One region of the Mesorhizobium sp. f-mel genome, then DNA from elsewhere that is predicted to be linked to it. Evidence: riboswitches for the same ligand, from Rfam matches in the RefSeq annotation. Region 1 holds a riboswitch; the other holds the start of a gene.
What was found. Region 1 has a riboswitch for thiamine pyrophosphate ahead of ACWUKX_RS19995 (hypothetical protein). Riboswitches for the same ligand answer to the same signal wherever they lie in the genome.
Positions count from the first base shown of each region.

Region 2: linked by a shared signal. The riboswitch ahead of ACWUKX_RS26095 (YkoF family thiamine/hydroxymethylpyrimidine-binding protein) and the one ahead of ACWUKX_RS19995 (hypothetical protein) in region 1 are both predicted to bind thiamine pyrophosphate.

Region 1 is NZ_JBSPTO010000017.1:2,658-5,724, forward strand. Features, by position in the region: gene ACWUKX_RS19990 (sulfite exporter TauE/SafE family protein) at 1-745, opposite strand, end outside; TPP riboswitch at 1,011-1,123, shown strand; gene ACWUKX_RS19995 (hypothetical protein) at 1,114-1,317, shown strand; gene ACWUKX_RS20000 (ABC transporter permease) at 1,343-2,143, shown strand; gene ACWUKX_RS20005 (ABC transporter ATP-binding protein) at 2,140-2,898, shown strand; gene ACWUKX_RS20010 (ABC transporter substrate-binding protein) at 2,895-3,067, shown strand, end outside.
Region 2 is NZ_JBSPTO010000030.1:99-3,165, forward strand. Features, by position in the region: gene ACWUKX_RS26090 (DUF2934 domain-containing protein) at 1,009-1,377, opposite strand; TPP riboswitch at 1,705-1,816, shown strand; gene ACWUKX_RS26095 (YkoF family thiamine/hydroxymethylpyrimidine-binding protein) at 1,807-2,415, shown strand; gene ACWUKX_RS26100 (alcohol dehydrogenase family protein) at 2,425-3,067, opposite strand, start outside.

The DNA of each region.
Region 1 (3,067 bases):
AGCCCGCCAGCAGTATGATGAGAATGCCAACGAGCCTGAGAAGCGTCTTTTCTGCGATTGACTTCACTACCCATCCCGCAATCGGCGCTGCGACTACGCCGCCAAGGATCAAGCCGGCGACAGAGAGTAGATTTTCCGTTAGCTCTCCTGCCTCCTCCCAGTGGCCCGTTAGCACCGCAAACAAGAAGGTCAGAGACACCGAGAGCGTGATGAGGAACTCGCTGGCATTTACCGTACCAATAACGTAGCGGGGCGTCCCGCCAAAACCAAGAAGGCCCGTCGTTACGATGGGTCCCCATCCGCCACCCCCTGCCGCATCGAGAAATCCACCACCAAGTCCAAGGGGAGGTACCGCGCTTGCAGGGACCGGATTGCTTGGGATACGCCGGAAGGAACGGAACAGGAGCCAAGCTCCGACGAGTGCAAGGTATGTGGTCACATATGGCTTCATGATCGCTCCCTCAAACGAGGTGAGCACAAAAGCGCCGAGAACGCCGCCGAGAACGCCAAACGGCATCAGGCGCCAGAAAAGCTTCCAGTCGATATTGCGGTGATAGAGGTGAGCCGAACCCGAGGCCGCAGTGGTAAACAGCTCAGCCGCGTGAACTGAAGCCGAAGCGTGTGCAGGAGACACGCCAAACCCCAGTAATGTTGTCGAGCAAATCACGCCGTAGGCCATGCCGAGAGCCCCGTCCACAGCTTGAGCTACAAACCCTACGAGCGCAAAAAGAATGAACTCTTGCATTTGGCTCTCCAACAAAGCGCGAGTCGTAATTGCCGAAAAGACAATTCACCAAACGCCTCGCATCGACAATGGTGACGACGAACGGGAAATTGTCCACTCGATCGACGCCTTTCCTGTACCTTCAGTCATTCAGCCTCTTAGGATATCGAGAGCGATCTCTCGAATTGGATGTTCGGGTAGCCGCACCTCCTCTGACCTGAGGTTTCACGGGTCGGGTACGGGTCGGGCGCAGACTTGCAGCTCCACCCCATATCTGTTTAATTGCCGCCATCCACAGGGGTGCTCCGTATCGTCGGGGCTGAGAGATGGGCTGCAAGCCCGTAAACCCTAGAGCTGATCTGGATAATACCAGCGGAGCGAGGCGGGCGATGTTTTCTGACGTACAGATTTCTCTTTATCCGAGGACCGGCGATTTCGTCGGTGTCGACATCTCCGCGCTCGATGCGCTCGACCCTTGTCGCGATCAGTTGCGCATGGGCACAGGCGATATTTCGACGCTGCCGGTCGGCCGGCTCCAGGGCCATGTCACGACCGAGCTTACGGTTTCGGCCAACAGCCCGGCCCCGCGCTGATCTTTTCGCGCCAGACAGGTCTCGCATGTCCCAATCTTTCTCCGCCGCGCCGCGAATCGCAGCCTTGTTCGCCAAGATCGGACCGGCCTTGCTATCTGTCGGCACGCTGGTTTTGGCTTGGGAGCTCTATGCGCGCATCTCGGGCATCTCGCCCACCACGCTGCCCGCGCCGTCACGCATTCTCGCCCAGGCCATCCTGCAGCGCCAGGCGCTGTTCGACAACACCGTGCCGACCATCAGTGCCACATTGGTGGGCTTCGCCTGCTCGCTGGCCGTTGCCTTCCTTCTTTCGATGCTGATCGATTTCTTCAAACCGCTGCGCCGCGCCCTGTTCCCGGTCTTCATCATTAGCCAGACGCTGCCGCTGGTGGCGATCGCCCCGCTGGTCATTCTCTGGTTCGGCTTCGGGCTGACGCCGAAGATCATGCTGGTCGCCCTCGTGACTTTCTTTCCCATGCTGGTCGCGCTGGTGCAGGGTTACGAATCGACGGATCGGGACATCTCGGCGCTTCTGAGTTCGATGGGCGCTTCCCGCATGCGCATTTTCCTGCTGGCCCGCCTGCCCTCCTCGCTGCCCTATTTCTTCGCCGGGCTGCGTATCTCGATCACCTACGCCGTGGTGGGCGCCATCTTCGCGGAATATGCCGGCGCGGCCAAAGGGCTCGGCATCTACATGCTCAACGCCAAAAACAATTTCCGGCCCGATCTCGTGCTCGCAGCCGTGCTGATCAGCGCCTTGCTCACGCTAGCCCTGTTTGCCGCCACGGTGCTGATCCAGCGCGCCGCCATGCCATGGGAGCGGCTCGATGCCGCACGAAAATCATGAGCAGACGGCTGGAGCTGCGCCAAGTCAGCAAGCGTTTTGGCGACATTGACGTGCTTGCCGGCATCACGCTGCATGTCGAGCCGGGCGAATTCGTTTCAATCCTCGGCCCCTCCGGAGCCGGCAAATCCACGATCTTCAGATTGCTGACGGGCGGTCTCGAAGGCTACGGCGGCGGTGTCGACTTCGACGGGCGGCCATTGGCCGACGCGCGCCGACCGTTTGCCTTCATGCCGCAGCACGATGCCCTGATGCCTTGGCGCACGGTTATCGACAACACCGCGCTCGGTTTGGAAGTGCAAGGCATGTCCCGCAAGGCGGCGCGCGACAAGGTGGCGCCGCTCTTCGGCGAATTCGGCCTTGCGGGCTTCGAGCAAAGGTATCCGGCGCAGCTCTCGGGCGGAATGCGCCAGCGCGCCGCGCTGTTGCGTACCGTCGTGCAGGACCGCGCCATGCTGTTGCTCGACGAACCGTTCGGCGCACTCGACGCCCTCACGCGCACCGGCATGCAGCGCTGGCTTCCGATGATGTGGGACCGACACCGCTGGACCGTCCTGCTGATCACCCACGACGTGCGCGAGGCAGTCTTCCTGTCCGACCGCATCTATGTGCTGAGCAGCCGCCCCGCCCGCGTGCTGCGCGAAATCGCCATACCTCTTCCGCGCCCGCGCACGGATCTTGTCTCGCCGGAAGCCAGCGCCATCGAAGCCGACATCCTCGATACCCTGCTCGATCCACAGCCCGCCCAAAGGACATGACCATGCTTTCCAGACGCCTCTTCATCGCTGCCGCATTGATCTCCGGGCTCGGACCCGTCACGTCCGTCCGCGCCCAGCAGACTGTCACCGTCGCACTAGACTGGACGCCGAACACAAACCATGTCGGGCTATATGTCGCCCAGGCGAAAGGCTTCTACGCCGAGGCCGG
Region 2 (3,067 bases), on a different contig from region 1:
GATGTGGTCGTGAAAGTCTTCGCGACCGGACATCTTGCTCGATTGGGTCGAACAATGAGAAGCCAACTTCGTTTCATTATGTATACTGATGACGAGGCTGCTCTGGTAACCGAACTTTTGCGCGATCCGGCTATCCTGCTCGTCGATGGCCCGCGGTGGAAGAAGGTCACGCCCCCAACCACTCGAGACATTTCTGCTATCGGCAGCTACTGCATGATCTGGTCTCCCGAGGACCTGCCACGGCTTTCAGCGGAGTTCATTCAGGCACAGAACGATTGGTATTGCCGTGATGAGAATTCCACGATTCAATTCCTGCGATGCAAGATGACCGAAACAGTCATAGTGGAGGGCAGTTTCGCGATCTCGACGGGACCTAGAAGCTAACGCCGCGGCCAACGTCGAACGCAGGTACAAGTTCCTGTGCCGTGCAATCAAGAGAACCTACCGGAACTCGGTCGTTCAGTGGCGCAATCCGCGACGGCCGGACGCACCGGCCGGACCATCCAGGTCAGCAAACCCAAGTGCGCCCGACCGGTCGCTGTGGGTTGGACCAGCGGCGATGACGTGGATGGCTGGCCATGCTGATCGACGGGTCAAAACCTTCCTCACTGGTTTTGTGGAGGGAGCGATAATCGAACCAGGCTGATGCACTGCTTTCTACCCACACGCGATGCGGGCAGACCTCGACTTCGTGTGGGGAACGTAGCGCTCGGCGACGGTGACGGAACTCATCAGGACTGGGCCCGCTCGTCGTGAGGCTGGAACATTCCCGGCGCTGATCGCAGCCGACGCTGCTCGTCGAAACGGACGCATCATCGAGCGTCGAAGGCGAAACCGCGATCTCAGTCCAAGGTCATGAAACAGGACCGCGATCCGATCGGCCCGCTCTCTCCGCCAGAGGCGCGGGCTTCATTTGTTCGGCCGGTGCGGCGGTCCGCTTGGGGGCGGAGATTGAAAATCTGCGGCGGTGTGTCGAGTACAGCGATGGGCTGCCTGGACAGCCGGCGGTTACCTTTCGGTTGCTCTAAGGCTCCGCGCCGCCTCATCGAGTGCCAGCGGATCGTCACCGAGGCGGTCGATGAGGTCTTGAGCTTGGTCGCCGGTGATGCCTGTTCTCATCGCCAGCGCTTCCGCTGCCTCAACATCCGATTGACCAGCGGCGCGGTTGCCTTTCTTCACTCGGCTTTGGGTCTGCGTGGGAGCTGGCACATCGGCACCAGATATTGCCGGCGGGCGAGCACCAAGCGAGCGGTCTTCGTTCTCGATTTCGACGGTCGCCTGATTCCAATGGCGCTCGTGCAGACCGTGCGTCTGGCCTTCTCGTTCCCAGATCTCATATGCGCGGCGCCGAATGCGTTCGTGTTTGTCGTCTGACATGGTCGTTCCTCCTTGTGGGTTTCACCCAACGCGAAGGAGCGTCGGAACGATCCCATCCTGCACGCCGATTTCAGACAAAGAGGGGACCCGGAAGGCTGGCTTCCGGAAGACCATGCCTGCGGCGTTGCGATGCTGCGATGCTTTAGGTGGCCCGGAGCAAATCCTAGTGCGGTGCTCGAGAGCAAGTCGTCCATCGCGCTGAAGGGTGCAGCATTGTTTTCCGTATGGAAACGGGTTTGAGGAGAAAGTTCGGCTCCTGCAGCACGATGCCAGACTAAATTAGAGCTGGCCATTGCTTGAACATCGTTCGCGCAGCTGCTACGTCGCCCATATCGACAGGGGCGCTCCGTATTGCCGGGGCTGAGATGGAAGGTGCAAGCCTTCGGTCCCTCAAGCTGATCTGGGTAATGCCAGCGGAGCGAGGCGACTATGTTTTCAGGTGCACAGATTTCCCTGTATCCGATGTGCGATGATTTCGTCGGCGTCATCCTTAGGGCACTTTCGGCGATGGATCCTTATCGGCCGAATTTCCGCATCGAAACCGACGACATTTCGACGCTGATGGTCGGCCCGCCCGAACAGCTTTTCCCGGCCATGCGCGATCTGTTCGCCTCGGCGGCGGCAAGTGGTGTGCATTGCGTGTTGTCGGCGACGGTGTCGCGTGGCTGCCCTGGCGAGCCTGACGATCCGATCTGCACACCGATTTCCGGCAGCAGCCACGAGCTGTCCCTGGCCGAGCGCATCGGCGCGGCGCGGGCGCATGTCGACGGTGCGAAAAAACTCGGACAAGAGGTCGCCGCGCAGTTCTCGCTCTATCCGCTCGGCGAGGGCCACCACATGGACGAGATCTACGGCTGCATCGACTTCCTCAAGGCCTCGGGGGTCTTCGACAGGTCGAAGAATTTCTGCACGAAGCTGAGGGGCGACGCTGGACCGGTGTTCGCGACGCTGTCGGAAGCTTTCCTTCGCTTCGGCGCGCCGCAAGGCCATGTCGCGCTCGACTTTACCGTGTCGGCGAACAGCCCGAGCCCTCGTTAGCCTTGGCTGTCAACGGGTTGCAGCGAGATCCGAGACGGCATCCGGAACGACCACCAGCTTGCCGACGAAATCCTTGGCAATGAAATCCGCCTGGGCGCGGTGGAAATCGGAGAGCTTGTAGACGCCGCCGACCAGCGGTCGGATCTTCTTGTCCTCGATGTAGCGGACGATACGGCGGAAATCGTGTCGCGTGCCCTGACTGGAACCGTGCAGCTGCAACTGCTTGAGATACATAGTGCGCAGATCGAGCTGTACGACCGGGCCGGCAATCGCGCCGGCCGTCGTGTAGCGACCTTCGGGCCTGAGGATGCGCAAGAGGTCGTTGAACATGGCGCCGCCGACCAGGTCAGCAACCACGTCGATCGGCCGGCCCTCGGTCGCTGCGTTCACGGCGGCGGGCAGGTCGGCGATGCCACGAGTGATCACCGCTTCGGCCCCGATGTCGAGCACCGCCTGTTCCTTGCCCTTGCCGACGACGGCATAGGGGATGGCGCCGCGCGCCCGCGCCAGCTGCACGATGCCGGAGCCGACGCCGCCAGAAGCGCCAGTGACCAGCACACGCTCGCCAGCTCTTAGTGCGGCACGTTCCAGCATCTGTTCGCCTGTGAGATAGGCGCAGCAGAAGGTGGCAAGTTCGACATCGGTCATTTCG